Regions from separate parts of the Oceanobacillus sp. E9 genome, predicted to be linked through region 2. Evidence: predicted binding sites of a transcription regulator. Region 2 holds the regulator's gene; each other region holds the start of a gene.
The links. Region 2 encodes LexA, which represses DNA repair genes until DNA is damaged. Its sites were predicted from a motif close to CGAACATATGTTCG; they were not measured.
Positions count from the first base shown of each region.

Region 1: the regulator LexA is predicted to act here: its motif matches at 6,486-6,499, upstream of AQ616_RS16170 (ImmA/IrrE family metallo-endopeptidase).
Region 3: the regulator LexA is predicted to act here: its motif matches at 6,627-6,640, upstream of AQ616_RS12180 (DNA polymerase IV).

Region 1 is NZ_LSNA01000008.1:483,613-491,580, reverse strand. It holds gene pgsB (poly-gamma-glutamate synthase PgsB) at 1-1,092, shown strand, start outside; gene pgsC (poly-gamma-glutamate biosynthesis protein PgsC) at 1,109-1,573, shown strand; gene AQ616_RS19675 (hypothetical protein) at 1,586-1,747, shown strand; gene ggt (gamma-glutamyltransferase) at 1,755-3,416, shown strand; gene AQ616_RS16180 (MBL fold metallo-hydrolase) at 3,660-4,448, shown strand; gene AQ616_RS16175 (flotillin domain-containing protein) at 4,492-5,475, opposite strand; gene AQ616_RS19960 (SPFH domain-containing protein) at 5,485-5,709, opposite strand; gene AQ616_RS19955 (hypothetical protein) at 5,721-5,945, opposite strand; gene AQ616_RS16170 (ImmA/IrrE family metallo-endopeptidase) at 6,008-6,469, opposite strand; gene AQ616_RS16165 (helix-turn-helix domain-containing protein) at 6,604-6,975, opposite strand; gene AQ616_RS16160 (XtrA/YqaO family protein) at 7,142-7,339, shown strand; gene AQ616_RS16155 (sigma factor-like helix-turn-helix DNA-binding protein) at 7,430-7,942, shown strand.
Region 2 is NZ_LSNA01000005.1:647,405-660,094, reverse strand. It holds gene AQ616_RS07000 (NAD(P)-binding protein) at 1-617, shown strand, start outside; gene AQ616_RS06995 (uroporphyrinogen-III synthase) at 607-1,416, shown strand; gene sat (sulfate adenylyltransferase) at 1,436-2,623, shown strand; gene AQ616_RS06985 (SLC13 family permease) at 2,636-4,414, shown strand; gene cysC (adenylyl-sulfate kinase) at 4,425-5,036, shown strand; partial or broken gene AQ616_RS19410 (potassium transporter TrkG) at 5,065-5,175, shown strand; gene AQ616_RS20045 (peptidoglycan DD-metalloendopeptidase family protein) at 5,325-6,164, shown strand; gene AQ616_RS06970 (manganese catalase) at 6,255-7,085, opposite strand; gene AQ616_RS06965 (hypothetical protein) at 7,430-7,690, opposite strand; gene lexA (transcriptional repressor LexA) at 7,847-8,470, opposite strand; gene AQ616_RS06955 (YneB family resolvase-like protein) at 8,755-9,393, shown strand; gene AQ616_RS06950 (DUF896 domain-containing protein) at 9,479-9,712, shown strand; gene tkt (transketolase) at 9,796-11,796, shown strand; gene sirA (sporulation inhibitor of replication protein SirA) at 11,953-12,411, shown strand; gene AQ616_RS06935 (DinB family protein) at 12,556-12,690, shown strand, end outside.
Region 3 is NZ_LSNA01000007.1:523,438-536,127, forward strand. It holds gene AQ616_RS12155 (M20/M25/M40 family metallo-hydrolase) at 1-565, shown strand, start outside; gene AQ616_RS12160 (FAD-binding oxidoreductase) at 754-2,127, opposite strand; gene AQ616_RS12165 (twin-arginine translocase TatA/TatE family subunit) at 2,250-2,468, shown strand; gene AQ616_RS12170 (EAL domain-containing protein) at 2,571-4,256, opposite strand; gene AQ616_RS12175 (peptidylprolyl isomerase) at 4,551-5,159, opposite strand; gene AQ616_RS12180 (DNA polymerase IV) at 5,358-6,608, opposite strand; gene AQ616_RS19260 (YjcZ family sporulation protein) at 6,787-6,882, opposite strand; gene dacB (D-alanyl-D-alanine carboxypeptidase/D-alanyl-D-alanine endopeptidase) at 7,114-8,484, shown strand; gene AQ616_RS12190 (Spx/MgsR family RNA polymerase-binding regulatory protein) at 8,614-9,021, shown strand; gene AQ616_RS12195 (hypothetical protein) at 9,236-9,991, shown strand; gene AQ616_RS12200 (NAD(P)/FAD-dependent oxidoreductase) at 10,190-11,398, shown strand; gene AQ616_RS12205 (VanW family protein) at 11,782-12,678, shown strand.

The sequences.
Region 1 (7,968 bases), on a different contig from region 2:
GTACGTATTAATGTAAATGGAATTAGAGGGAAATCTACTGTTACTAGATTAATAACAGGGATTTTACAAGAAGCAGGTTATCATACCGTTGGTAAAACGACCGGAACTGATGCAAGGATGCTCTACTGGTTCGATTCTCAAGAGGCCCCTATTAAAAGAAGATTGGAAGGTCCAAACATAGGTGAACAAAGAAAAGTCATTTCAAAAGCATCCGATTTAAAAGCTGATGCTCTAGTAAGTGAATGTATGGCAGTAAAGCCTGATTATCAAATAGTATTCCAAGAAAAAATATTGCAAGCAAATATTGGGTTAATTGTTAATGTTTTAGAAGATCATATGGACGTTTTAGGGCCAACATTAAAAGAAGTTGCTGATTCGTTTTCGGAAGCAATTCCTCATAATGGGGATCTAATTATTAACAATAGCCCTTTTGTTCCTCATTTTAAGCAAATGGCGAAGCAACGGAATACGAAAGTACATGTATGTGATACATCTATTATCTCGGAAGACTTTCTAAAAAGATTTGAGTACATGGTATTCCCGGAAAATGCGGCGTTAGCTCTAGCTGTGGCAGATGTGCTTGGTATTGATCATGAAACAGCTTTTAAAGGAATGCTAAAAGCTTGGCCAGATCCTGGTGCTATGCAGATAATTCCAGTTGGAGATATGGATGATCCAAGTTTCTTAGTCAACGGATTCAGTGCGAATGATCCGATGTCAACAATCAACATTTGGGAACGTGTGAAGCAATTAAGTTATCCCACAGATGAACCAGTTGTTATTATGAATACTCGTTCGGACCGATTAAATCGAACGGAACAATTTATTAAACAAGTTTTACCGAATATACAGGCAGAAACACTAGTTGTAATGGGAGATAGTACAGGACCAATAGTAGATGAGTATAAAAAAGGAACATTTCCTGTTAAAAACCTTTTAGATTTAGAAAAAACAAGCACTGATGAAATTGTACGAGTGCTACAGCCATACTTATCTGGTAAAACCATATATGGCATTGGAAATATACATGGTGGAGCCGATGAGTTAGTAAATCGTCTTGAACAAATGAAAATAGTAAAAGAATCTGCTTAGAGAAAGGAATTAAAAAATGTTTGTATTTGATACGGGAGATGTTTATTTAGCTATAGCTGCTGGAGTAATCCTTAGCCTATTTTATACTGAACGTACAGGAATTATTCCAGCTGGACTGATCGTTCCGGGATATATTGCCATGATGGTTAACTCCCCAGTAAGTATTGTTGTTACATTTATGATTGCTTTTTTGACTTACTTAATTGTCATGAAAGTAATTGGAAAATTTACGATTATATACGGAAGAAGAAAATTTACGGCTATGATTATCATTGGAATCATAATGAAAGCCATTTTCGATTTTGGGCTACCCGGATACACAATTCCTGAAGCTGTAGGTGGATTGGTCGCTATAGGGATTATCGTTCCTGGATTAATTGCAAATACGATTGAAAAACAAGGAGTCATACCAACGGTTGGAAGTACAATAGTACTTAGTGGATTAACATTAGGAACAGTTGTATTAACAAACTTTATTTGAGGAGGAAGTTAAATGGAAGCTATTTTAAATAAACCAAAAAAGCAACAACAATCTAGACTATCTTTAAAAGAGTCTGTATTAAGAACAGTTAAAATGCATAAGAAAAGAACAAGCATGGATACTGTTATGGGGTTAATTATCACTTCTGTTGTCTTTCTATTATCTTTGGTGTGATTTAAACATGTACAAAAAAGAGCGCTTCTTATATGATAAACGTTTTTACATGATTGTTATTGGCTTGGTTTTATTGGTAACTCTAATAATCTTTGGTGTTAAAAATTCGGGAAACGGCAATGAAGACAGCTCGACAGATGATTTCACTCTTAATAATTCAAATTCAGAGGATAACGGCTCCTATGGGGTATCATCTGACAGCTCAATTGCAACGGAAGTTGGGATGAAAATAATTGAACAAGGTGGTAATGCTGTTGATGCTGCTATAGCAGTTAGCTTTGTTTTAGGTGTAGCAGAACCTTATGGGTCTGGAATTGGTGGGGGTGGAACGATGTTAATTCACCCTAATAATAATCAAGACCCAGTAGTTTATGATTACCGTGAAACCGCACCAGACAATAGTTTATCCTCAAGTGGCATAGGTGTACCTGGTTTTATAAATGGAATGTACCGAGTTCATGAAGATTTTGGAACAATGGATATGGAACAGCTCATCGGCCCTTCTATAAATTTTGCTGCAAATGGTGTGACGGTTACCGAAACCTTGCATAATGCATTGAAAGACGATGAAAATCGTTTATCTGATTTAGATCATTTATTTCCAGATGGGGAGCCAATTAAAGAGGGAGAATTATTGGTACAGGAACAACTAGCAGAAACGTTAGAAGATATTCAAAGAGATGGTCCCAGTGCTTTCTATCAAGGAGATATTGCTAATGAGATTAATGAAAAAGAAGAGGATATCCAAGAGGAAGACTTGGAGACATATAAAACAGAGGTAAAAGATCCTATACAAGGTAAATTCGGTGGTTTTGCTGTTTTAGCCCCTCCTCCACCATCGGGAGGGGTTATGTTAATTCAGGTTTTAGAAATGGCTGAGGCATTAAATATTCAAGAAACCAAAGACCAACCTTTGGCTTTCTCGTTAAAGATGGGGTTAATCAATCGGATAAGTTACGGTGATCGCTTAGAAAACGTCGGTGATCCTAACTTTACAGATATGCCAATGGAAGAATTAATTTCAGAAGATCACATTGATAATCTCTCATCTGAATTTCAAGGGCTTGAATTGTCGGAAGAGTATCTTAGAGAATTAGAGTCAGATGCTGACATAGATAATCATAAGAACACCACACATTTTGTAATAGTAGACAGAAACGGTATGATGGTTTCCGTAACGAATACACTAAGTGATTTATTTGGATCAGGGGAGTATGTGGATGGGTTTTTCTTAAATAATCAATTGAAAAATTTTAGTAATAAAGAGGATTCACCAAATCTTCCTGAGTCTGGCAAGCGTCCTTTTAGTTACACATCGCCAACAATTTTAACGAAAGACGATTCTCCAGTTATAGGCATTGGAAGTGCTGGTGGAAGAAAAATCACATCAATGATTGCTCAGCAGTTAGTGAAAACTATTAAATTTAATGAACCAATCCAAGCAGCGGTAAATAATCCTAGAACGTTTCTAGAATTTAACAAAGATGTATTGCAAGTTGAACAGGATTCAATATTTTTAAAGAATCCTGAAGATCTAGGCTTCGATGTTCAATATGTTGACGATACGTCTTATCAAGGGAGCGTTCAGGGATTGATTATTGATGAAGAGAATGAAAAAATACATGGTTTTAGTGACAATAATAGAGAAGGCACTTGGATGTCAAAATAATACATGGGATAATTATTCAATGCCTGTGAAGGATCAAATATAAATTCTTTAAGATGTAAAATGGCGTGCTCCTTAGTATTGGGCACGCCATTTTATTAATATAAACCACGTAACTTTTAATCAATATGAATTGACAGTAAACATCACAAGATAATAACTCTACCATAAAATGACTGATTATTCATTCATTTTATGGTAGAGTTATATTAACCAACTAAATATTGGATTGGAGAGTGAACCAGTGTGCTTGAAATCTATGATAAAGAAAATATAACCTGTGTTGAAATGACTGCTCCTAAAATGAGTAAAGTATTTGTATTTTTAGTTGATGGAATGTTAGTTGATACTGGGCCGCAACGATTTGAACCGGAGCTAATTGATTTTTATAAGAACATAACATTTGATTCTGTAATTCTAACGCATAACCATGAAGATCATACTGGTACAGCTCCTTGGATTCAAGAAAATTTAAATGTACCAATTTACCTGCATTCTAAAGGAATCGAGCTATGTTTTGAAGATACTCCTTATCCGAAATATCGTCAATTAACTTGGGGAGTAAGGGAGCCTTTTAAACCTGTAGCCGTTAAAGATACGGTTCAATCTCGAAAGAAAGAATGGGAAGTAATCTATACGCCGGGTCATGCGAATGATCATATTTGCTTGTTGCATAAGCAATCAGGAACACTGTTTTCTGGTGATTTATTTGTAACGCCAAAAACAAAAGTAATTATGAGGGATGAATCGATTCCTCAGATCATAAATTCAATTCGAACCATTCTAACCTACGATATTGGATCACTGTTTTGTTGTCATGCTGGATATGTACCAGATGGAAAGGAGAAGTTAAAGCAAAAACTAGACTATCTAGAGAATTTATATGGTGAAATTAAAGTTCTACATGAAAAAGGCAGTTCTATTAATGAAATTCATTCGAAATTATTTCCAAAGAGTTATTCTATTATATCTGTATCTAGTGGAGAATGGGATTCTTTGCATATTGTTACTTCGATAGTTAATGATTTAAGATAATAACAAAGCCCCGCTCTGGAGGGCTTTGTTCAACTATATCTTATTATGTTTCTTCATTATTACTTTCTTTCTTTTCTTCTGTTGTATTTCCTTCTGTATTACCGGGGTCATCTACGGCAGCAGCTTCGCTTTTTGGGTGATTAATTTTCGATGCAAGAGCTTGTATGGGTTCTTTTGTATCGGTCGTATTATTTCCCCCTGTAATGCGGTTTAACATTGCATTTAGATCCAAGCCAGTCATTTGTTTTAAGCTATCTTGCATATTGGTCATCATTGATGTAACAGAATTTGGAATGCGATCCATGCCTTTACCGTCGCCATTGTCTAATATGCGGATAGAGTCTACATTGGATATTGGTTCGGATACTGCACGAGCAAATTCTGGAAGCATTTCAATAACCATTTCAAGTAACATAACTTCTTTGTGCTCATCAATTGCTTTCGCACGCTCACGTATTGCTTGAACTTCAGCTTGGCTCTTCTTGGCAATAACTTCTGCCTCTGCTTCTCCTGCACGTTTTTTCGCTTCCGCAGCAGCTTCAGCGCGTTTTACTTCTTCATAGTAATCTGCCTCAGCAGCAGCTCTACGTACTTCTACTTCTTTTTGTTCTAAATCAACTTTGCGTTGTCTCTCTAATAATTGAATGTCTAATTCTTCTTGTTTCTTCTGACGATCAACTTTAAGTCGTTCATTTTCTACTTCTAGAGAGCGTTCTGCTTGTTCTAAGGAGTAGGCAGCTTCGGTTTTCGCTCTCTCTCTATCTGTTTCAGCCTTAATTCTCGCATCGGTAAGTTCTTTTGCTTTTCGAGATTCAGAGATACTGATTTCTTTTTCATAACGTTCAATCTCTACTTGTTCATTCATCTGTGCTTTATGAATTTCCGTTTCTCTTCTATTCGTAGCTTCCGCAATTTCAGCGTGTTTTCTAATTTGTGCAGTTTCTGGTCTACCTAAGTTGGTTAAGTAGTCACTGTTATCTACATCGCGTAAATCAGTAAGACCTAAACTAGTGATACGGAACCCCATATCATCTAATTACTTTTGTGCGATTTCTGTAACTTGTTGGTTAAAGCTCTCCCGATCATTATTAATATCTTCAACTGTTAATTTTGCTAAAATTGCTCTCAAGTTTGCAGCAAGAACTTCAGTAATTTCCTCATCGATTTCATCTTGGTCTTTATTAAGAAATTGTTCAGCATATCTAGCTATACCTTCTAAAGAATCAGCTACCTTTAACATAGCTACAGCTTCTGCTTCAATGGGTACCCCTTTTAATGTATGTACAGTTGGGCTGGTTTTTGTAATTGAAATGCTGTTAAAGAAACCGGTGTAGATGTTTGGAACATTCTTAGGCGGTGTCCACCACCACGAATGACTTTCATATATCTGCCTTCATCGTCTTGGAATATATTTCTTTCTTTTTCTGGGTCCCCGAGCTTTGGACCTGTAATAATTAAAGCAACATTTGAGGGAACAGTCTTATAGCGAAGTTTCATATAGATAAACCACACAATACCCCCAATTATTTCTATAAATTATTTAAATTTATTTAATAAGTTTATAGAATTTGATTTAAGTGGCTATTACTACCGTAAATATGATTTTGTTGATAAATTTCTAGTCGTCGTGAGGCAAATGACTCTGTAACATTAAATGTTCTTGCTATTGATAAAGTGTTAAAGTTTTTTTGTTTCAGTAACATAAATGTTGGTACGCAGAAATGATATGAAAAATTATTTGCTTGATACTCTTGGAGTTCGAAAAACAGAGGGTGCATTGATAACTGATTTCCACAATGCCTTAAGTAATGACACACCTCATGACCAAATTCTTGCCATTGTTGTTCCTTCGTACCTCTACGAAGGATGATTTCATCATTAATTCGAAAAGAAACGTTTCCATAACTTACTTGAATGCCTAAACGCTCTGCAATAGTGGTCATATTTAACTGGGAAGGAGAAGAAATTTTGATTGATTTATAAATGTGCTGGATATAATCTTCTAGGTGTGAGTAATGCATGATTACCTCCGATTTTAGAACATACGTTCTATTTTATGGTATAAAAAAAGGTGCTTTCTTCGTTGCACCTTCTAAGTATTACCTTAATTTGGTAATTATAGTATAAAGTTCTTCCGCGAAAAATGCAATATAGCTTATGCGTTATTTTCTTTCTGACTTTTTTTAAATCTGATGTAGTCATAAACATCTTGGAGATCTTTCGAGGAAAAACTTGCTAAATCATTAAACATTAAATCAGCTTCTGGAAAATCTTCTTGAATTTTTTCAATGAAGTATTGTTTTTCGTCGCTAGTGTTTTGCTTAATTTCATTTGTTCGCCCTAATAAGAAGTCAGTAGAAACTTCAAATATTGAAGCAAATCGACTTAGTTCTTCCCCACGAATTGGTCTATCTCCTGCTTCAATTCGATTCATTACACTAACATTAATTTGAGCTATTTTTGCTAATTCTTTTTGGCTCCAACGTTTTGCTTCGCGTAATTGAATGATACGATCTCCGATATCCATTATTTCATACCACCTATATTTTCTAATTTAGAAATAATTATACCATAATAATTATTAAACTGCTAATTTGTTTCTTTTTTGGAAATTTAACTGTTGACATTTTTAAAATAGAAATGTACTATAAATTTATAATTTCTAAAACAGAAATAACGAGAGGAGGATAAAGATGCGATTAAAAGATATCCTCATTCGAGAAGATCATTTGCCTTATTCCACCGAAGAGAAGGACAAGCCTTTTATTATTGTCTACTCAAAAGGAAAAACAAAGATGTCGTATTTGCCGGATCATGGAGAGACAAAAATCATTACTCATCAAGGAGAAGTAAAACGTGTTCGTTTCGATGAGGGTGAAGAGTTTAAATAGGAATTTGTGCTACCAGCTAACTGGAGGACATGAGATAACGTAACTTACGTTGCTCATGTCCTTTTTTATTTTAAAGGAGGGTTTATTCTAATGGGACGAAAACTTGAAGATAAAAATTGGGTAGATAATTTATTAGCAGAGTACGAATATGGAAAAAAAGCATTAGAGGATATGAAGAAAAGATTAGATCCAGAAGTTGAAATGGAAGAAAAAGATATCAAAGTAATTGATGAAATGATTAAAGATATGTCCTATGCCATGAATTGGATGCATACTGGACGAGAACCTGACAGCTATGGGGGAGTAGATAAACGTTCAGCATATCAGCGTAGAGTTATTTACGATATGGATTTATTACCATCGTTAGATATAGAACCGACGGAAAGAAAGCTTACGGAAAATGAAAAAATCATGATTACGGAGATATTGTTGGTGTTATCTGCTCGAGAAAGACAGTGCTACTTGCTGCATATGGCACAAGGATGGAGTATGGGGGAAATATCGGAGGAACTTAACATTGCGAAATCTTCCGTGCAACAATTTATTCAACGAGCAAAGAAGAAAGTGGCTTGTCGTACGAAAGACATACAAGCCCACCTATAGGATGAAGGGAGACAACAAAACATTAG
Region 2 (12,690 bases):
TATATGACAGGCATGTGGTGATAGTTGGAGGAGGCAAAGTAGCCCTACGAAGAGCAAAAACACTTTTGAAAAATGATGCTGTAGTAACAGTAATTAGTCCGAAAGCAGTGGAAGATATTGTATATCTGTGGACAAAAGGACAATTGCTTTGGAAAGAAAAGTATATAGAATCCACGGATCTTAAAGGTGCCTTTCTTATTATTGTCGCAACGAATGATCCAATTGTTAATTACAATGTAATCAACTGGGCACCAGAAGAATCACTAATCAACGCTGCCGCAGATGTAGAAAAGGGAAATGTCGCATTTCCATCTTTTTTTAGACGAGGAGATCTCTCTATCAGTGTATCAACGAACGGAGCGAGTCCGCAATTTGCTGTCAAAATGAAAAAAGAGCTTGAATGTTTATATAATGAAGACTACGGAGATTATGTCGATTTTTTATCTGTGTGCCGTCAGCTTATTAAGGAATCATTTTTAGATAGATACCAACAGAAGTTGTTGTTAAAAGAGATTTTGTCAGAAGAATTTTTAGACAGAGAGAGACAGAGAAGTTTTATTGAGTCGTTGAATAAAAATGGAAAAATGATCGAAAGAGTGAATCAGAATGATGGATAATGATTCTAAAAGAATTGGCATTGCAGCGAGCCGAAGATCGAATGAAATCTCAACACTTGTTAAAAAGATTAATGGCACACCTGTTGTGTTTTCCATTCAAGGAGAACAGGTTTTAAATGATGAAACGAGTGAACGAGATGTGGAGGAATTAATTGCCAACGCTTTTGATTTCGTTGTGCTTACTACCGGAATAGGAGCTTCAACATTGGAAGAAGCTTCATGGCGTGTCAATCGTTTCCCCGAATTTATCAGAAAGCTAAGTAGTATACCGTTGGCAATACGTGGAAGTAAAACTGAGAAATGGCTTAAAAAGCATTCCTTGAATGCAAAAGTTGTTTCAAAAGATGGAACAATGGAAAATCTGCTAAATTCCTTGACGCCGTTAATAGGAAGAGAGAGCAATAAAGTTTTTCTTCAGACATATACTGAGGACGATTTGGTATTGAAAGAAAAACTAGAAAGTATCGGCTGTAATGTATATATGTCAAAGCCATATCGTTACAGAAATCCAGATAAAGAAACCATAGACAAATTGGAGTTAAATATAGTTGAGCAAAATCTAGATGCCGTAATTTTCACGAGTAAAACCCAGGTCAAGAATTTATTCCGAACGGCTATTGATACAGAATTATTAGCAGAAGCATTTAATAATCATGTAACTGCTGTAGCCGTTGGTAAAGTGACCGCCAATCAATTGAATCAATATGGTATCGGGCGTGTGGTTCAGCCCGCAAATCAAAAGATGGGCGCCATGATAATCGAACTTAGGGATTATCTATCGGCAAATCCAAATCAATAACTTGATGGAGGTTTTGAATATGAAATCTGTAAAAAAGAAAGAACGGGTAAACATCCTGCCTCATGGTGGCAAGCTCATCAATAGGGTAATAACCAGTGAGAAAAAGGAATCGTATCTACATAAATCAAAATCATTGCCCACATTAAAACTAGACGCATGGAGCTTATCAGATTTGGAGCTCATTGCCAATGGTGGTTTCAGCCCGTTAACTGGATTTATGGGAGAGGAGGATTATCGAAGTGTCATCGAACATGTACACTTGAAAGACGGAACAGTCTGGAGCATTCCTATTACATTGGCCGTAAATAAAGAGAAAGCAACCTCCTATGATATTGGTACGACGATAGCTTTGTTTGGAGAGGACGATATTTTATATGGTGTGCTTGAGTTGGAAGAAAAGTATACCTATGACAAGGAAAAAGAAGCAAATCTCGTTTATGGTACGACAGACACTGCTCATCCTGGCGTTAAAAAACTTTACGAAAAAGGAGATGTGTACCTTGCTGGGCCGATTTTCATGTTGAATCGTCCGAGTCATAGTAATTTCGAAAAGTTTTATTATGATCCGAAAGAAACAAGGGAAATGTTTGCTGACTTAGGGTGGAAAACAATTGTTGGTTTCCAAACACGTAACCCAGTTCATCGCGCCCATGAATATATTCAGAAAAGTGCTTTAGAATCTGTTGATGGATTGTTGTTGAATCCATTGGTGGGTGAAACAAAATCAGATGACATTTCTGCGGAAATACGTATGGAAAGCTATCAGGTTATTCTAAAAAATTATTATCCAAAAAACCGTGCAAGACTTGTCATTTATCCAGCCGCTATGCGATATGCCGGACCTAAGGAAGCAATTCTTCATGCGATTGTTAGAAAGAACTATGGATGTACGCACTTTATTGTCGGTAGAGATCATGCTGGTGTAGGAGATTACTATGGAACGTATGAAGCACAGGAATTGATTTCCCATTATGAAGAAGAACTAGGTATCCAGATATTTAAATTTGAACATGCTTTTTATTGTGCCAAATGCGAGAATATGGGCACTGAAAAAACGTGTCCGCATGGAAAAGAATTCCATATCCATTTGAGTGGTACCAAGGTCCGTGAGAAGCTTCGCAATGGAGAGCAGCTACCTAAGGAATTTTCCAGACCAGAAGTTGCATCCGTACTTATGAAAGGATTGAGCAAGAACAATACAAATTAAAGGGTGTTTCCCGTGTCAGCAGAAATGATATTCGTACTCCTGATGGTTATTGCCATGCTGGGAGCCTTGCTTTTTGAAATGGCAAGTCCATCGATTGTTGTTTTTACGGTCCTTACTATATTCCTGATAACGGGTATTCTTAATCCGTCTGAAGCTTTGAGCGGATTTTCCAATGAAGGGATGATTACTGTTGGTCTCCTTTTTGTTATGGCAGGAGCAGTAAGGAAAAGTGGAATTCTTGAAGACCTTATGAAATCATGGATGGCTGGAAGCGATAGAATGATCGGTTCTGTTGTGCGTTTTTTCATTCCTGTTTCACTTCTTTCAGGATTCCTGAATAATACACCAATCGTCGTCACTTTTATGCCGATAGTAAAAGGCTGGTGTGAAGAAAAGGGGATTGCACCTTCGAAGTTCTTGATCCCCCTTTCTTACGTAACAATACTAGGGGGAACTATAACAGTCCTTGGAACATCTACCAATCTAGTAGTTCACGGAATGCTAATCGATTATGGTTATGGCGGTTTTACTTTATTTCAACTAGCAATCGTAGGTATACCGATAACTATAGTTGGTCTTATATATATTTTTACGATAGGCTACAGGTTTCTTCCGGAGAATAAAGGTCTTCAGCAACAAATTGATGATGATCCCAGAGAATACTTGGCAGAATTAATTGTGGATCAATCTTTTTCATTCGCCAATCAAAGTATTAAATCTGCTGGATTAAGGGATTTAAAAGGTTTGTACCTAATCGAAATCATCAGAGAAAATGAACGAATTTCCCCTGTAAGGCCGACAACAATCATCCAGTCAGGTGATCGATTAATCTTTACCGGACTAATTGAGACTCTTAGAGATGTGCAAATGATAAAAGGATTAACATTACGAACAGGTACAAATCTGGAACTTAGTGAACTGAAAAATGGTAATACTGAGATTGTGGAAGTAGTTATAGCGCATCAGTCATCGCTGCAATCAAAAACGATTAAACAATTAGAGTTCCGTTCAAGATTTAATGCAGGTGTGATAGCCGCTCATCGAGAAAATGAACGAATTGAAAGTAAAATAGGAGACATTGTCCTAAAACCAGGAGATACGTTGCTACTATTAGCTGACAAGGATTTTGTTGAAAAGTATAAGCATTCCAAAGACTTTTATATCTTAACTTCTCCAGGTACTACGGAGACATTGAGAATAGACCCTATAAAAGGGTGGTTTACTCTCCTTCTGTTTTTTGGATTGATAGCACTCGTGACATTAGGTGCGCTATCCATGTTTAAAGCTATGACCATGGCAGTTGTTCTGTTGCTGCTGTTCAAGGTAATAACTCCAGAGGAAGCGAAGAAATATATCCATTTTGACGTATTACTATTGATTGCAAGTTCATTTGGCATCGGATTGGCCATGTCGAAAACAGGTTTGGCTGAGTATATTGCGGAAGGCATGTTGATGTTGGGAAAATCAGCAGGTCTGATTTTGCTCTTACTATTGATTTATATTTTGACAAATATTTTCACAGAGATAATTACGAATAGTGCTGCAGCAGTCTTGATGTTCCCTGTTGGGATGGAAATGGCAAGGAGCCTTCATGCTGAACCAATGGGATTTGCAGTAGTAATTGCTATTGCAGCTTCAGCTAGTTTTATTACGCCAATCGGCTATCAAACAAATATGATTGTATATGGCCCTGGAGGCTATAGATTTATAGACTATCTAAAAATAGGGACACCACTCAGTCTGATAGTGATGGTTTTGACTGTTAGCATTGTCATTTACTGGTGGTATTAGGAGGAAAACCATGAATAAATCTACTAATATCGTATGGCATCAATCCAGTGTAAAGAAAGCAGACAGAGAACATTTGAACAATCATAAAAGTGCTGTATTGTGGTTTACTGGATTATCGGGATCAGGTAAATCTACCTTATCTTCGGCATTGGAGAGTGAATTGTTTTCAATTGGGACACACACCTATCGTCTTGATGGGGATAATGTCCGGCATGGGTTAAATAAGAATCTTGGCTTCAGTCCGGAAGACCGGACAGAAAATATTCGTCGTATAGGAGAGGTTTCCAAATTGATGGTTGATGCGGGATTGATTACTTTGACAGCATTTATCTCTCCTTACCGGGAAGACAGGGATCGTGTAAGAGCAACTCTTGCACAAGGTGAATTCATTGAGATTTACGTGAAGTGTAGTCTAGATATATGTGAAGTTAGGGATCCGAAAGGGTTATACAAAAAAGTTCGTTTGGGTGAAATTAACAATTTCACTGGAATTGATGCTCCATATGAAGAACCACTTCATCCAGAAATTATAGTAGATACGGAAAATCAGACGCTGGAAGAATCCGTTCAAATGATTATTCAATATTTGAAAGAAAAGCAATACATCAAAGGCACGAGTTGAAAATGAAGCTTGTGTTTGCTAAAAGCGTTCTTCTGCATTTGGCACAGTGGGGTTATCCATGGGGTTTACTGCTGATTTAAGTGAAAGAGGAAAATTGTTATTATATATATTGATGTTAGCAGGAAGAATTGGAGAAATTCTAAAGGTAATATAGGCTGGAGATGTCTTTACCGGATAAATCATGTTAACAAAAGAGGAAAAAATAGACAATTTATTTAGGTGGCTAGTCCTGTCGGGCAAGTCACTTTTTTCATATAAATGGTAGAAAAGGGAGGAGAGTTATATTATATGCCATTTCGAGATTATAGAGTAACATCTAAGTTTGGTTATAGAAGAGATGTGTGGACAGGAATCGGATTCACTTTTCATACAGGGATAGACTTAGTTAAGTATCATAAAGCAAGTATTCAAGCATTTACAGATGGGGAAGTTATTTTTGCTGGTATGGGTAGAACTGGAACTGGTTTAGGCGGTTTTGGAAAAGTAGTACTTCTTCAGGATAAAAATAACCGAGGGCAATTATATGCTCATTTGGATAGTGTATCCGTACAGCGTGGTCAATATGTAAAGAAAGGGCAAGTAATAGGAGAACAAGGGGATACAGGAAAGACAACTGGTTCTCATTTGCACTATGAAGTGCGTAAAAAAGCTGAGACTCAACCTCCATACGGCTGGACCTCAGATAGGACGAATAACTGTTTAGATCCTACGAAATATTTACAAAACTATCGGGATAACAAGCATATTATTCAGGATATTCAGTCTGGGTTAAATACTAAATATCAAACAGGTTTATCCATAGACGGTATATCAGGTCCGTTAACAATTAAAGCAGCAATCAAAGGATATCAAATAGAATTAAATAAACAATTCAATGCAAAACTAAATGTTGATGGTATATGGGGGCAAAAAACAAAAGCCGCTACAGTTACAATAGCAAGTGGCGCTAAAGGAAATATTACCTGGATACTTCAAGCGATGCTTTATATTAAGGGAGAGAATCCAAAAGGATTAGATGGTATTTTTGGTACTAATACAAATAATGCAGTGAAATCTTTTCAACAAAAGGAAAGTATCCTCATTGATGGGAAAGCAGGAAAAGTTACTTGGGAGAAATTATTTTTATAAGTCTAAATTGTATTAATAAACATCAAAGTTTGGTGAATATTAACTTTGATGTTTATTAATTACATGTAATTTATTTTAAGTAGGGGTTTTCTACATTTTAGATGGGGGTGTATTGTAATATAGTGGAGGAGCTGGTGGTAATTTAGGTGCACTTCCCCAAAAAACGGGTTCACTTACATATTTATATTCTCCTCTTCCATCAAAACTTGGGCCATGTGCCCACCTACCTTTTTTACTTTCTTCGCCTTCTGAGAAATTAAATAGTGTATATGATACTTCTTGAAATTCTTTTGATCTAGGGAAAGTTGAAGGAACCACGATATCATTCTCACGTTCTTCGAGCTCTCGTATCGCAGCAAACCACTGATTTTGATGATATGTATCTCTTGCAATAAGAAAAGATAACATATCTCTTACACCTGGATCATCGGTCATATTATATAAGCGAGTGACTTGTAATCTTCCTTGTGACTCCGCAGTAAGGTTAGCACGAAAGTCCGCTAATAAATTCCCGCTGGAAATGATGAAATTTGCAGTCCATCGATTTCCATTGCTATCTGCTGGCATTGCTCCAAGTCCACTAACAATCGCATGTTGTGGGTTAGAACCCCCTAATATAGCTGCTAGAGCAGGATCTGTGTCATAAGCATTCTGCTGCGTCTCAAATGGTGCATCGTTTAATAACCTAGCTATCATTGTAGCTAACATTTCTACATGACCAATTTCTTCTGTTCCAATATCAAATAACAAATCACGATATTTAGGCTCTGCTCTACTGTTAAATCCCTGGAATAAATATTGCATCATTACACTAATTTCTCCATACTGTCCACCAAGTACCTCTTGTAATTTTCTAGCAAATACGGGATCAGGCCTACTTGGTTTTGCCTCGAATTGCAATTCTTTAAAATGATAAAACAATGCTTATTCCTCCCTCCATATAATAAACAATTAAGTATATGCAGATAAAAAGTCTAATATTCTATACTAAACACATTGTTACACAATAAATTTTAAGTATAAGGAGAAGTTGTATAAGATTAAAATATCTCTTTGAAAATAATTTGAATGTTGATACCGGTAGTCCAGTTTACTAGACGTTTAGTGTGGGAATTATAAAATAGAATTACTGAGCTAAATGTGTTTTATTACCATTGTTTCTGATTTTTAGAGGGAGATATTAATAACTTGCGGTAATTAAAAATAGTTTTTATATAGTTATTACAGTAATCTAACTTACTTATATTATTAGTTATTTAATAAATTCATAGAATGAATACGGTGATTTGGTACCATGTAGCCAAAGCGATTAATAATCCGGCAGATCCTAATTTTAGAATATTTTCTTTTGACTTAATTTTTTTAGTTTCGATTACTTCTAACGTAGTAACGATGATTAAGATTATACATAAGAAAGGTAATGTTAAAAAATCTACATACTTAGTTAGATAATATATCCCTAGAACCATTGCTATAAGGGCAGTTGGAATATAAAAACTTCGTCGTTGATAGAATTTATCTGACATTTCATTTCTCTCCTTTCATTTCTTAATATTATAATATTAGTTCATTTCTTAATATTATAATATTAGTGTAATTCTAGATTTATGTACAAACTATGCAGACAGATAAATTCTATCGATATAAAAAGAGTTTAGCTATAGAAAGCCAAACTCTTTTTATTAGAAAATATTTCGATATAGACCAATCACTTTTCCAAGAACTGTTACATTCTCATAAAATAAAGGTTCCATTGTAGCGTTTTCCGGTTGTAGTCGTATACGTTTTTCTTCTTTAAAAAATCGTTTTACTGTTGCTTCATTTTCCTCAGTCATTGCTACAACAATCTCTCCATTTAATGCTGTGTTTTGTTGTTTAACAATTACCATGTCTCCATCTAAAATGCCTGCCTCAATCATACTTTCACCATCAATTATAAGTACAAATACATTATCGTCTGGACCGGCACTCGAACTTGGAATTGGAACAAATTCTTCGATATTTTCAACCGCTGTAATTGGTATCCCTGCAGTAACTTTACCAATTACAGGTGCATAACGTGCTTCGTCTTTTGGAAGCTGTTGTTCCATTTCTGGATCAATAATTTCAATTGCTCTTGGCTTAGTAGGATCTCTTCGTATGTATCCTTTGTTTTCTAACCTTTCTAAATGCCCGTGAACAGTTGAGCTGGAAGCGAGTCCAACTGCTACAGCAATTTCTCGAACTGATGGTGGATATCCTTTTAACTTTACTTCGCTTTTAATAAAGTCAAAAATCATTTGTTGTCTTTTTGATAGTTTCGTCATCAAACGTTCACCTCTAGCATAGGTTTTTATTAATGATAGTTTATCATTTTACTATTAAATAAGCAAACACTCGTTCTAATTTTTATTGACAAGATCATATGTTCGGTATATACTTTGAATCAAATAGGAACAATTGTTCGATAAACGGATGAAAGGAGCTTTTAATTATGCTGAAGAAAATTACTAGAACCGATGCATTCTATGTGATAGCATTTGCTTTAGCGCTCGCTTTTTTATATTTCTCTATGGTAACGAGCGGTTAATTAAACAGGAGGAAGTTAGGATTGAAAGCAGTAGTATATTGTCGAGTCAGCACGGATAAACATACACAAGAGTCTTCCCTTATACGCCAACGGGAGGAATTGCAATCATTAGCAAACAAGCTAAACTTTACGGTTATTGATTGTATTGAAGAGCAGGCAAGCGGGTACGATATCGAACGAGAAGGACTCTTTCAACTTCTCGAATATTTTTCAAGTAAAGAAGCGGATTGTTTATGTATTCAAGATGAAACTCGTTTAGGTAGAGGGAATACAAAAATTGCACTTTTTCATCAATTAGCTAAGCTAAATATCCCTATATATACTGTAGCTCACGAAGGTGAATTGGTACTGAATGAAGCCGATTCGATGGTATTACAAATTGTTGGAATTGTAGAAGAATATCAGAGAAAAATTCAAAATATGAAAATAAGAAGAGGAATGCGAAGAGCAGTACGTGAAGGATATCGACCTGAAAAAAATTTAAAACAAATTAATCAGTCTCCTGGTAGAGATCGAACGGAAGTGCCCATTGAAGAAATTGTTCGATTGCGGCAGAATGGGTTAACATTTAATGAAATTACAAAGGTGCTCAATGGTTTAGATTATAACGTTTCAAAAGCTACTGTACACCGTAGATATCAAGAATATCAAAATACTTGAATCTGGATTCGAGGTAGAGTACGATAAGAGGCAGGATATGAAATCCTGTCTTTTTGTCATTTTTAATAGTGGGGAGGTTGACACTATGTTATCTAAAGATAAATTAGAGAGAATTAATTTTCTGTCTAAAAAATCTAAAGAAGAAGGATTAACAACAGAAGAAAAAGCAGAACAAAAGAAGCTTCGTGAAGAGTATTTAAAGAATGTACGTAGCTCTTTTAAGAACCAATTAAGTACAATGACAGTTATTGATCCAAAAGGTAATGACGTTACTCCCCAGAAGCTTCGTGATTACCAAGACCGAAACAAAAAACATTAAATTCTATTGGTCATGCTTGTTGTCATGATAAATTCAATATAGAATGAAGAAGTAAAGGCTTTATTTTGAAAGGGGTAGACAAAATGTCAGGCAATGTAGAACAATTATCAATAAATACGATTCGTACGTTATCCATTGATGCTATTGAGAATGCAAACTCAGGACACCCAGGATTACCAATGGGTGCGGCACCAATGGCGTACACATTATGGACAGATTTTATGAATCATCATCCAAAAAACTCAAAATGGTTTAACCGTGATCGCTTTGTATTATCTGCGGGACACGGATCAATGCTATTATACAGCTTATTGCATCTTTCCGGTTATGATGTATCTATTAAAGATCTAAAAGAATTTCGTCAGTGGGATTCAAAAACTCCAGGACATCCGGAAGTACATCATACCGATGGTGTAGAAGCAACTACAGGACCATTAGGACAAGGTATTGCGATGTCTGTAGGTATGGCTATGGCAGAAGCGCATTTAGGTGCAACGTTTAATAAAGACAGATATTCTGTAGTAGATCATTACACGTATGCCCTTGTGAGTGACGGCGATTTAATGGAAGGGATTTCTCATGAAGCAGCTTCTTTAGCAGGTCACTTAGGATTAGGTAAATTAATCGCACTTTATGATTCTAATGATATATCTCTAGATGGAGATTTAGACCGTTCTTTCTCTGAGGAAACAGAAAAACGTTTTGAAGCTTATGGTTGGCAAGTATTACGAGTGGAAGATGGAAACGATGTAAACGCAATTCGTGAAGCGATTAAACAAGCGCAAAGTAATACGAAACAACCAACACTTATTGAAGTGAAGACTATTATAGGATACGGTTCTCCAAATAAATCAGCTTCTGCTGCTTCACACGGTGCTCCATTAGGAGAAGATGAAATAATATTAACAAAAGAATTTTATAAGTGGAATCATGAATCATTCCATGTACCAGATGAAGTATATGCTGATTTCCAAGAAAAAATCGTAAACGATGGAGAGAAGAAGGAAGCTGCTTGGAACAAGCTTGTTGAAGAATATAAAGAATCTTATCCTGAATTAGGAGAACAATTTGATCTAGCAATTAATGGTCAACTTCCAGAAGGATGGGAAGAGGAACTTCCGGTATATGAGCCTGGTAGCAGTATTGCAACTCGTGCATCTTCTGGTGAAGTACTAAATGCAGTAGCTAAAGCAATACCTAACTTCTTTGGCGGAAGTGCAGATTTAGCTGGTTCAAACAAAACAACAATTAATGAAGAAGGCGACTTTACAAAAGAAGATTATTCTGGTCGTAATGTATGGTTTGGTGTACGTGAACATGCTATGGGAGCGGCGTTAAATGGTATGGCCTTGCATGGCGGGTTACAAGTGTTTGCTGGAACGTTCTTCGTATTTAGTGATTATCTTCGCCCTGCTATTCGACTAGCAGCAATTATGAATATGCCTGTGAATTTTGTATTTACTCATGATTCAATTGCAGTTGGTGAAGATGGGCCGACTCACGAACCAATTGAACAGTTAGCATCATTAAGAGCAGTTCCAAACTTATCACTTATTCGTCCGGCGGATGCTAATGAAGTACAAGCTGCGTGGAGATTAGCTCTTGAATCTGAACATCAGCCAACAGCGCTTGTTCTTACTCGTCAAAACCTTCCAACACTAGAAGGTACGAAGGAAAATGCGTACGAAGGTGTGAAAAAAGGGGCTTATGTAATTAGTAAATCTGAGAAAGAAACTCCAGATGCATTATTACTAGCTACTGGTTCAGAAGTTCAATTGGCAGTACGTGCGCAAGAAACATTAAAAGAAAAAGGTATCGATGTTCAAGTCGTTAGCATGCCTTCATGGGATCGTTTTGAAGCTCAAGAAGATGCATACAAGAATGAAGTACTACCAAAAGAAGTGAAAGCTAGAGTAGGAATTGAAATGGCAACTTCATTTGGATGGGAACGTTATGTAGGTCTTGATGGAAAAGTAATCAGTATTAATCGCTTTGGTGCTTCTGCAAAAGGTGAAAAAGTTATTGAAGAATATGGATTTACAGTAGATAATGTTGTAAAACATGTGGAAGACTTGTTAAAATAATATTTCTGTTTAGAAGAAAGACGATTCCGTTAAGGTTTCGTCTTTCTTTTTATGATTTTAGTTGAATTCGACAAAAGAAGAAGTTATTTGCGAACTAATTTGACAACATTTGAATGTCTATCTTTCTATAATAGTTAATAGAAGGGGGAATACGGTATGAATGCATACTCTATTTATTGGATTAAAGAACCAGTGGCAAAAAGCTATTTTCATAAGAGTGATTTATTGCATCGATTTTTTAATGAATATGAGAACGACCCCGAAAGAAATTATTTGAGTAAACAGTTTTCATTTATAACTCAGAGGTTTCACTTGTATAAATTTGCTATGCATTTAAAACAGTTTTCATCACCGAACATTTATGTAAAGCGAATAGGCAATCGAATTCAAATAAAACGGGATCAAGAAGTGTTATTTCTTTATGTAGAAAATGGGGGATTATCGTTACGTTGTTCCAATCTCGAAGCTGCTGTATCGATTTTATTTCCTGTACTAGAAGACATTCATCCATTCTTTTTTGTACAGGGACAAGATAATAAGCATTTTGGATGGATTTCTCCAATGACTCATGATAATAAAAATGAGCTACAACAGGTATTGTATTCATATTTTTAATTGATTTAGTGAAAATTGAAGAACGGAATTACAATCTAAGTAAATTTAGATTGTAATTCCGTTTTTTAGTACTGGTAAAGAAGGGATAATCTAAATTATGTAGAATAATATCTATTATTAATAACGATAAGGAAGGTTATCCTTATGAAAAATGAGCATGAAGTATTGTTTAATCAAGTAAAAACGTATCGTAATGATGTTCTATCAGTTGTTGAAGATGTATCGGAGTATGAATCAGAAATCATACCCAAATATTTTAAAAACAATATTCGTTGGAAT
Region 3 (12,690 bases), on a different contig from region 2:
AATTCGCTATAAGGATTTATTAGAATATGCTACAGATAAACTAGGTGAATCTATCATTCAAGAGATTAAAGCCGATATTTATTATAATGATGAATGGGATGATAGAGAAAAATCGCTTCGAATTACCGATCAATTAATGATTCGTTGTCAAGAATTGGCACCAGCGATGATTATCTTATTTGCGCCACCGTATTATCCAGCAGTGAACTCTTCAGACAATAAGTTAGTACAAGAATGTACGACATTTTTAACTGAAAAAGCAAAAGAAGATTTTCAGTTGGATATTAAACAGGTTCATTACTTAAATGGTATATGCGATTTAAGTTATGTGAATTATTCGGAGGATCTTGTTGGATGGGAAGAATATGAACACAATACACCAGTTTGGGGGGATACGTACCATCTTCCTTTTGATGAGATGAGTCAGCTACGGGCACCAGTAATTAACGTAGGACCATTTGGATATGATGCACATAAACGTACGGAAAGATTGCATACTGTTAATGCGTTTGAACAGTTCCCAAAGATGCTCAGAGAATTGATAGGATATATTTCAAAAAAATAACCAATGATAAAAACTGGATAAGCAATATCGAACAATAACATTTGGCACTAAAATGTGAGCGACTCCGAAGGGTGTATAAGCCCAACGCTTATCTTTGAAAAACATTTTCAAGGTAAGCTGAAGCATACATGCCTGAGGAAAGTAGCTCACATTTTTTGCTAGTTCTTATATTGATTTCAAGACCTTTTTTAAAATATTTTATTCGGATTCATGATTTGGTTTGGATCGAGAGCTTGTTTTAATTGTCTCATTACAGTTAAGGCCTCTCCATGTTCTTGTTGCTGATACTTTTTCTTGCCAGTCCCGACTCCATGCTCGCCAGTACAGGTACCGCCTCGTTCTAAAGCATAAGCTACAACTTTTTCATTTAGTTCTTGAGCGTATTGGACTTCTTGCTCGTCATGTTGATCAAACATCAAGACAATATGAAAATTACCATCACCGACATGTCCTGTAATGCCACCAGGTAGCCCATAGGTATCTAGCATTAACCTAGCATGTGATATCGCATCTGCTAGATAAGAGATTGGCAGGCAAACATCGGTAATCATCATTTTCCTACCTTTATAGCCATGCACATATGCATATGCTAGATTATGTCTAGCTTCCCAAAGTTGGTTTCTAGCTGCAGTGTCAGATTCAAAGGTGATATTTGTACAATCAAAATCTTCAAATAGTTGTTCTGTAAATGCCATATCTTCTGCAAGTCCAGCTTTGTTTCCATGAAATTCAACGAATAAGGTAGGTTCTATCGAAAGGTCTAGTTCGCTATATTGATTGACTTGTAAAATAGAATCTTCATCGACTATCTCTATTCTCGCAATTGGAATTCCTGCTTGAAGTACGGAAACTACTGCTTCAATAGCTTGATGTACGGTAGGGAAGGTAGCTCTTCCGGCAGCGATATGTTCTGGAATACCGAAAACTTTTAACGTGAGTTCGGTGATGCACCCTAATGTTCCTTCTGAACCAACAAACAAGCCATTTAGATGATAACCAGAAGAAGACTTTGCAGCTTTTGTACCTGTTTGAATCGTGGTGCCGTTTGCAAGGACCACTTCCATTGTTCGTACATTATCTCGCATAGTCCCATATTTTACGGTTAGTGTACCACTTGCATTTGTAGCGGCCATTCCTCCAAGTGTCGCATCAGCTCCGGGATCAACAGGAAAGAATAAACCATACTTTTTCAGTTCCTTTTCTAACTGCGTACGGGTAACGCCTGGTTGTACTCTTACAATTAGATCTTCTGGATTAATCTCTAGGATGTTGTTCATTAACGAGAAGTTTACCGAAATTCCTGGATCATTTGGAATCACATGACCTTCCAAACTTGAACCAACACCAAAAGGATAGATTGGTACTTCATATTGTGAGCAGCATCTCGTTATGTGTTGGACATCTATTGTATTTTTTGGGAATACGACTGCTAATGGCTTATGAGGTACATGGTAAGATTCATCTTTGCTATGTTGTTCTAACAGCGTTTCGTTTTGTGTGATTTGCGATATTTCTAAGTGTTTGCTCAATTCTTCTATCAAGGAAGTAATGGTTGTTTCCATGTAGAGCACTCCTTTTTAGTAGTTATAAAATTCTATGCCTGACTAATTAATTGTATAGCAAGTAAGTGTTTAAAAATATTGAAAAAAGGTTTATAATATGGACAGGATGGAGGTGATATCCTATGGGTATCGCAAATATAGGTATACCGGGTCTAATCTTAATAATTGTTATCGCTTTAATCATTTTTGGACCTAAAAAGTTACCTGAAATTGGAAAAGCTGCCGGACAAACTCTACGTGAGTTTAAATCTTCTGCGAATAGTATGATGGATGAGGAAGAACAGAAAGATAAAAAAAATGAGAAGCAGTTAAATCAATCTTCTTCCAATAATAATAAATAGTAGTGAAAAAAGACGCTTACCAGTGATTATACTAAGCGTCTTTTTAATTGAAGATTCTAACTACTGTTATGTATGAAAACCCCTACTGAATGAAGTTTCTCTTTATGATGATTGCTGAAGCAGCATTGTCATTATTTCATTTGGTTGAACAGGTTTACTAAAGAAATACCCTTGTCCTTCATGACATTGTTGACTTTTCAAGTATTCGAGTTGTTTTTCACTTTCTATTCCCTCAGCAATAATTCGAAAATGCAAGTTTTTACCCATATTAATAATTGTATTTGTGATAATTTCTCCATCGCGATCAAGGTCATCGATAAACGACTTATCAATTTTTAATGTATCAATAGGAAGCTGTTTCAGATAACTTAAGGATGAATAGCCAGTTCCAAAATCATCGATAGATACATGCATTCCTAAGCTTTTTAATTCTAAAATTGTCATCATCGAACTTTCTAAATTAAGAATGGTACCTTCTGTTATTTCAATCTCGAGATATGAGGCATCTAGCATTGTTTTATTTAGAATTCCTTTCACATCTTGTACAAAGTACTTATCTTTAAATTGTATTGGAGACACATTTACGGAAATGCGTTGCATAAGTAATCCTTTTTCTTGCCAAGATTTCATTCTTCTACATACATTTTCTAATATCCATTTGCCGACAGGAACAATCATTCCGGATTCCTCTAATTTTGGTATGAACTCACTCGGCGAAACAAAACCAAATTCTCGATTATTCCATCGTAATAATGCTTCTGCCCCTACTACTTTATGACTTTTCAAATTAATAATTGGTTGATACATGATGCTAAATTCTTCACGAGCTAAAGCTTCTTTTAATTCTAAATCTATCAAATAACCACGTTCTAGAGTTTTTTTCTGCTGATTAGTATGTATACAATACCGATTTCCGCCGTTCTTTTTAGCGAGAACCATTGCTTTTCTTGCTTGTTTTAAGGAAGTTTCTATCCCATCATATTTTGAATGTCCATTTGTATAAGTTGATTTGTAGGGGAAATTAATCCCAATGCTAACTGTTAATGAAATTTGTCTATCTTGTATTTTATACGGAATACGTAATTTATTAACGATATTCTCTGCTTTCGCCATGCATTCTTCTTGGTCTAATTCTTCTTTTACAATTACAACAAATTCATCTCCATCTTTACGAAAAAGAAAGTTTTCTTTCGTTTGGAAATTTTGCAATCGTTCTGCTACCATCGTGATTACTTTATCCGCAATACGTTTACCGAATGTTTCATTGATTTGTTTGAACCTGTCTAAAGAAATATATAATATGGCCTTTACATCATTTATATTAATTTGTTGATTATCTACCCAATGATAGAGTTGATTCTGATTCGGTAACTTCGTTAAATAATCCGTATATGCAATTCCTTCGATATATTGCTCATGATGTTTTCGTGCAGTGATGTCGTAGTAAGTCGTTACCATTTTTTCTAGATTCCCAAATTGATCATAATAAGGTACCGTTGCTGCATCAAACCAACAAGTTGTATCGTCCTTTGTTTGGATTTGAATTTCTTCTTTCCAAATAGCTTCTTTTTCATGTTCTTCTACTATATGGAAGTGGAAAGGGGACTTTAGTAATCGATTAAAAGGTTTATCGAATAAGTCTTCTTCTGAGTAATTTAGTCGCTTGCAAAAAGAATCATTCGCATAAATTAAATCCCCATTTACATCTATGATGGAAAACATGGTTGTCTGATCTATGGCGGATTGTACCTTACTATCAGTTAAATAATGTTTTCTTTTTTCATTCATGAAGAATACCTCTCTTATGTATATGTAAACTCTATTTTACTAGATTTGATTATGCATAGCTATGGAAATTGACGAAAAATATGAAATATTTTCATGGTAGAATATCATTCAGAGTGGTTCGTTAATAATAGAGTTGAAAAGATTATTGACGCATAATTTCTTCTGCAGCGAAAACAGGGCGGACAATTATAGAATGAAAGGGTCTCACTCTATGGGAAAAGCACGAGCTGAAGATTCGTACGGAAAAGTGACTTTCTTTTCCGAGTTAGCTAAAGCCGTGCTTATAGATATATTTTATTCTGTTTTTTCTGGCTCTCCGTAGTTTTGTCCTTTGGTATCTACAGTGATTTGTTTTATGGTTGATACTTCTTCTTCAGAAGTTCCTTGTTCTACAATATTATCTACGGTCTCCATGCCTTCCGTGACTTTTCCAAACCCTGCATAATCTTCATCGAGATGGTCGGCTTTGTCTAAAACAATAAAGAATTGAGATCCTGCAGAATCAGGGTGTTGACTTCTAGCCATTGAAAGTACTCCACGTTCGTGGACTAAGTTATTTTCAAATCCATTCGAAGTGAATTCTCCGGGGATAGAGTATCCAGGTCCTCCAGTTCCATTTCCTTCAGGATCGCCACCTTGGATAACAAACTCGGGGACAATTCGGTGGAAAGTTAATCCATCATAAAATCCATCTTCAATTAGAGAAATAAAATTAGTTACTGTGTTAGGAGCAATATCGGGATAAAGTTCTATGGTAATAGTTTGTCCATTTTCCATTGTAATTGTAGCTATCGGGTTATCATCCGATTGAGTATCTTCGCTCGGTGTTTCTTCAGTATCAGAGCATGCTGATAAAAGAAAAGTAATCATTAGTATTAGTATAAATAGATATCTTTGCTTCATTTTAGTTCTCCTTTATCTTTAATAATTGTCCAATGTATGTGATGACGGACGCTAACACTTGGATAAATATTGCTTACATAGTCTCACTTTAATGTCATTATAGCATGGATTTTTACATGATTGGAATTTAGAATGTGCTTTAGTTTATCCCGTATGTATGGGATAGTAGTATCTCACTAAATGAAGTTTCGCTTTATATTAAGCGTAGTGCCCACCAATTTTTTTGCTTCGTTCGATAGTGATCCCAGCTTGGGTATAACTTGATGCACGAAGGATGGAAGTGGATCCATATTTATCACGGATTGCATCCATGACATATCCAATATCATTTTTCTTTGTACGATCTTCAAATAAATCCAGCTGTGTTTCTTGCTTGTCTCTAAGGTTGGTTAGTGTTACATATACGTGACGAACCATACTTTTACCATCGTAAAATTTATTAAATAGCTGCATGCAAATATCATAGACATCTAAGGTAATGTTTGTTGGAAGATCAATGGATTGTGATCGAGAAAATCCTCCGCCGGTTTCTTTTGAATAAGAAATTCCTAAATGAATGGTCCTACCTGATTTATTTGCTGTACGTGCTCTTCGACATACTTCTTCGCAGAGGTCGAGAATACAGTAAGGAATATCTTCTTTTGTATAATCGCGTAGCAAAGATATACCATGGCCAAAACCCTTTTGTTCTTGTTTTGAAAAATCTCCGAACACAGGACTTAAATCAATTCCCCACGCATGCCAATAAAGTTGCTCCCCCATTACTCCGAATCGTTTCTTTAAATGGTCAAGATTATAATTAGCAAGCTGACCTAACGTAATAATTCCCATTCGATTCAAATTTCGCTTCATTCGTCCACCAATTCCCCAGATGGATTCAATCGGATGAGGCCAAAGTTTTTCTTCTACATCTTCATACGTACATTCTGCAATTCCTTGTTTCTTTGCATGAAGATCCATGACAACTTTAGCTAAAAATTTATTATCTCCAATTCCAATGGAACAAGTAATGCCAAAGGAATCTAAAATATCCGCTTTAATTTTTTTCGCGATTTCTTCTCGCGTTCCAAATAAGTGTTGTAAACCGTTGACTGTAATCCACACTTCGTCTACAGAATAAGGATGAATAGCTTCCAAAGGTGCATATTGCTGCAGTAAATCAGTAATTTGTAAAGACATGTGTATATAATCCGCCATATGGGCAGGGACAATATGAATTTCCGGGTCATCTGGTAATTCAAAAAAACGACTTACATTACTTATTCCATAACGTCGCTTTAACTCAGGAGAAGCGGCAAGTACAATACTCCCTGATCGATTTGGATCGCCAACAACAGCAAGCATTACTTTCATTGGATCTAAATTGAGTTTGACTGCTTCCACGCTCGCATAAAATGAACGCATGTCGATACATAGAACATCATTACGTGGATAACTGGAATAATCCATGATTATCACCCTTTCATAAGAACGTATGTTCTATTATATGTTAGAACAATAAAAAATAACAATGGAAATTTGTTACAGGGAAATAACAAGAAATAAAAAAAGGATGCAGGAAGCATCCTTCAATCCGACATACGAGAGGAGGAAAGAATTTTTAATCATGAAGAGGGGTTCGATTTTACTAGTACCAGTAAGAGCCGCCGACAATGATAAGCAAAATAAATAATACTACCAAAAAAGTAAAGCCAAATTCACCACGTTTTTCATATTCGCTCATACTTACCACCTCCTACGATATATGGCTATTATATGTGCGGAAATAAAGAACAGGGAGGGCCGATTCACTAGTCATGGACATAAAAATTACAAGAAAAGTGTAGATCATCCGTTTAGCACCATATGAATTAAGACCCGCATAAGTTTACGATTAAAAAGGAATCTCATTGGTTTCTGTAGAAATATAATTAAATAAAGGTATGTTTTTCACTTGAGAACAGGAGTGGGAGTAATGGAAGAGCTTTTAACATATATCAGTAAACAGAAAAAATGGGCAGGTGGGATACTTGGTCTTAGTATTCGTTCTGCAGACACGGGAGATATTTATCTAAGTCATAATGGAGATATTCGACTGCATCCAGCTTCGAATATGAAGATCCTAACTGCTGTAGCTGCTTTACGAATATTAGGACCGGACTATAAATTTTCGACGGAGATAAGATTGGACGGAAAACTTGTTGGGGATGTGTGGGAAGGAGATGTCTATATCGTTGGCAAAGGTGATCCTACCTTGCAAATTAATGATTATCAGAAGTTTGCAGCTATTCTCTACAAGTATGGTATCAGAACAATTACAGGTAGAATTATTGGGGATGATACATGGTACGATGATATACGTTTATCGGAAGATTTAATTTGGTCGGATGCACAATATTATTATGGAGCGGAAGTATCAGCATTAACAATATCGCCTGACGAGGATTATGATACTGGATCTGTAAAAATTATTATTCAACCGAGTCAATTGGGTGAACCACCTCAATATCGACTATATCCTAACACATCTTATGTCACCATAGAGAACCATGCGGTTACCGTAGCTCAAGCTGAAGAAGAAGAATTGTGTATTACTAGAGAACATGGTGGTAACCATATTTATATGAAAGGAAACATCGGTATTGATCATGATGTAAGGCAAGAATGGATGGCTGTATGGAGATCGACGGATTATGTAGTAGATACATTTGTTCAAACATTAAAAGAAATGGGAATAACGATTAAAGGAAAATCTAAAACAGGAAAAGCCGTTCCAAACAACACCATGTGTATATGTAAACATTCTTCTCCAAAATTAGCAGAGATCTTAATTCCATTTATGAAATTAAGTAATAATGGAATTGGAGAAATACTTGTAAAAGAAATGGGGCGTTTTGTATATGGAGAAGGTACATGGGATGCAGGATTAAAGGTAGTAAAAGAACAAATTCAATCCTATGGAGTAAATATGGAAACATTGCAAATTAAGGACGGTTCAGGAATCTCGCACAGTAATTTGTTACCCGCAAATGAGTTGTCCAAATTATTATATCGAATTCAATCGGAAAAATGGTTTCCTTTGCTGTTAGATACTCTACCTGTAGCAGGCGAGCAAAATCGAATGGTGGGCGGGACTTTACGAGAACGTATGAAAGGATTTTCTGTCAAAGCGAAGACCGGAACAATAGAAGGAGTAAGTACTTTATCTGGGTATATTAATGTGAAGACTGAGCAAAGGGTGATCTTCTCGATCTTGTTGAATAATTTAATTGATGAAGAAATAGGTAAAGAGATTGAGGATGAAATAATCGCTTACATACATGCACATGATAGTGCAAAGGTATAGTGAGTAAAAAATAGTAGTGAAATAATTTTCCACTACTTTACCATAATTTTACCACATTTCAGTGATAAGGTTTAGATGTAGGATACTAGATGTCCTTTTTAGAATGTCAAAAAAATAAGGAGAATGAACATGACAGTCAATATATATGGAGCATCTTGTTCATCAACCAGAAAAGCTCGACAATGGTTTAAAAAACACGGAATAGCTTATAAAGAAAGAAATATATTAAGACAACCTTTAACAATTAACGAATTACAAGAAATTTTACGGATGACGGTAGAAGGTACAGATGAGATTATTTCTACACGTTCAAAAATATTTAAGGAACTTAATTTAAACTTGGAAGAATTACCATTACAGACCTTGTTAGAATTAATCCACGAACACCCCAGATTATTAAAAAGTCCGATATTAATGGATGAAAAACGTTTTCAAGTAGGTTATCACGAGGACGATATACGACAATTCCTGCCAAGAAAGACAAGGGAACATTTATGGTTGCAGTGGAAATTAGATTTAGGGCTCGTAAAGGGCTAATGTAAGTAAATAAAAAGGGATGAAGAATCGTAGAAGCGGTTTTTCATCCTTTTTTTTTGGGTGAAAAGGAAGCGGAGACTGCACCTCTTAAACAAAATTTTTTTATAGATGTCGAATCTGAAAAAAAGATTTGAAAAAAATGGCGATTTAGGCTTACAATAGGAAAGAGTGCAACTAGATATATACATATAGTCTAAAATAGGAGCGGAAAGATGTGAGGAATAAAAAATTACTTTTTGTAAATCTCGGGATCCTTTTTGTCTTTATGGTCGTTGTTATTATTGGGATTTCAAGAGTGAACGCAACAACGGAAGAAGAACAACCATCTATTAGCAAAAGCAAACGAGAGAATCAATCCACGCAAATATCCGGACTATCTCAATTAAGTAAAAAAGTTGTCTTTTCAGGAAAAGAGATATATAAACCACGCAATTTATTAGAACGAGGAGATAATGGATCATTCGTGTTAAATTCTGGAAATGTAAAAGAAGCGTCAACAGAAGGTGACGAAGTGGAAGTGCCGACTGGTAATACACATAATAGTAATTTGAATCAATCCAACAAACAGGTTACCATTGAAACCCATTCTGCTAGTTCTAGTAATGAAAGTAACCGTTCGGGGTCTAGTAATGTGAAGGAAACAACGTCATCATCTCCTAACGCTGAGAAAAAAGATGATACTAAACCGAAAAACAATGACTCGAATACTGGTACTGATAAAAATAAAGGCAAGGGTGAAGAAAAGGGAGAAAACAAGGATAAAACTGATCAAAAAGAAAAACCAGAAGGCGAGAAAGATGGAGAAAACGGAACTAGTGAACCAAACCCGGATATTCCCCCAAAAGAGGAAGCGCCAGATGGTGATAATGAAGAAGAGAAGGATCCAGATCAAGTAGAAGACCCTGAACAAGAAAATGAACCTGGGGATGGTGGGCAGGATCCAAACCCTCGCCCTCAAACTTCTAAATAAAGAATAATATATGTAAGTCGTATTAAACGATATTTACAATATTAATAAGGAAAATTAGCCTATTCTAAAAAAATTTGATATTATATTTTTATGGAGTAATAAGTTTCTATACGTTTGTAGAATGAATTACTATAGATGATAGCGCTTATACTACTTTTATGTTATTTATAGAATGATGGAAAGGAATGAAAATGATTTATGAGTAAGCCAAAAGTTGTTGTACTTGGAGCTGGCTATGCAGGACTTGTTGCAACAAGACGTTTAACACAAAAATTATCAGCAGATGAAGCTGAAATTGTACTTATTAACAAACATAATTATCATTACGAGAGCACATGGCTACATGAAGTAGCAGCAGGTACGATTAATCCGAACCAAGCTCGTTTTATGTTAACTGATGCTGTTAATCCAAAGCGCGTTCGTTTAATTTATGACACTGTAACTGAGGTGAATCGGGATGAACAACGTGTTATTCTAGATAACAGTGAAGTGAGCTATGATTACTTAGTTTTTGCATTAGGATTTGTTTCTAACACATTTGGAATCCCAGGAATGGACGAGCACGCATTTGCAATTACAGATATTGATTCTAGTCGTCATATTGCAGAACATATTGAGTATCAGTTTGCTCAGTATTCCACAGATGAGAATAAAAATGATGATCAATTAACTATTCTAGTTGGTGGTGGCGGATTCACTGGTATAGAATTTGTTGGTGAATTAGCTGATAAGGTTCCAGAACTATGTCAAAAATATGATATTGACCGCAGTAAGGCAAGAATTATTAACGTTGAGGCTGCACCTTCTATCCTACCGGTATTTGATGACGATCTAGTATCTTATGCGAAGAAAGCCTTAGAAGATCGTGGAGTAGAATTCCGCATTGGAGCACCAATTAAAGAGTGCACGGAAGAAGGATTCATAGTTGGTGATGATAAAGAATTAATTAAAGCTGGTACGGTTGTATGGACCGGTGGAGTAACAGGTAACCCTGTACTTGCTAAATCTGGTTATGAGTTATTTAAAGGTAAGGTTAATGTAGGTCCAGATCTTCGACCTGAAGGGGAAGAAAACGTATTTATCGTAGGTGATTGCTCATGGACATTGGATCAGGAGACTGGCCGCCCGTATCCACCAACTGGACAATTAGCAACTCAAGAGGGTGCTCAAGTAGCAGAAAATATTTCAGCTCTTATTCGCAATCAACCAATCCAAGATTTTGTTTACAGTAATAAAGGTACTGTAGCTTCTCTAGGATTATCAGATGGTATTGGTAATGTGTTAAACGGTAACAAACTTCGAGGGAAATCTGCGGCTGCAATGAAAAAAGTTGTTGACGACCGTTCACTATTCCTTGTAGGTGGACCAAAAGTGCTACTGAAGAAAGGTAAATTCCGTCCTTTCTAACTGTTAAAAAGCTCTATAATAAAATCAAATAATGATAAAAAGCTCCATAGGGAGGTAAGGTTAAATATGAGAAAATTATTTTGCTATCTTTTACTTGTCGTGACAGCTTTAGTAGGGTATAGAGCTGCAAGTGAGTATTTAGAAGACAATCGTGATTTTAGATAAAAAAAGAGGCTTAACAGGATAAATTTCCTGTTAAGCCTCTTTTTTTACCTTGCATACATGATAGTCAGTAATACTCGCACTTCAAAACGTTAAAATTTGAGTGAAAGGACGAGGAAGAACAAAAAACCTCCAAACTGGATAATGTTTCTCTTTATTGCTAGCAGTATTTTTACATAGAACATGATGGAAATCGCATACTACATTTGAGGTGGTATGAAATGAAGGTATATTGTATGATTTTTTTTATTTGTCTTATAATTATGGTTCCTAAGGTAACAAATGCTGGAATTATTGAACTGTATATTGATGAAAGAGAACGTGGGAATTTGGATTTAAATCAATATCAGCTTTTAGGAAATGAAGGATTTTTGAATTTACAGAAGTTATATTCATTTATGGATGAATTACAAAATGAAGTGTACACAGAACCAAAAGACGCTTACTATGATTCCGCTGGGCAACTAAAAATAGAAAAAGAAGGTTATACTCTAGATCGAGAAAGGTTCTTAGAGCTTATTTATCAAATTTATTACACGAAAAATACTGACAAAATAACAGTCCCGACACGCCCTATTCATGCTAGGGTTAATCATGCACTATTACGAGAAATTAGTCAAAAACAAATTGGATTTTATACTACTACATTTCGTGAAAGTAATAAACAGCGAGCAAATAATATTAAGTTAGCTACAGAGTCGATAAATAATACAGTATTGTTTCCGGGAGAAGTCTTTTCATTTAATGATACTGTTGGGGAACGTACAAGAGAAAGGGGATATCAAAAAGCTCCTGTTATTATCAAAGGTGAGCTAGATGAAGATATTGGAGGGGGAATATGTCAGGTATCATCAACATTATTTAATGCAGTTGATTTAAAGGGAATACAGATAACAGAAAGGTATGCACATAGTAAGAGAGTTCCTTATGTTCCTCCAGGAAGAGATGCAACGGTAAGTTGGTGGGGACCTGACTTTGCATTTAAAAATTTATATAATGAGCCGTTATTAATTAGGGCAAGGTCGGAAAAAGGGAAGTTGTCTATTTTCGTTTATTCTTCAGAGAACATTGATCTTTTCAAAAAAGAGACCATGGATTTACAGACAAAAAATGAATGAGGAAAAACCACA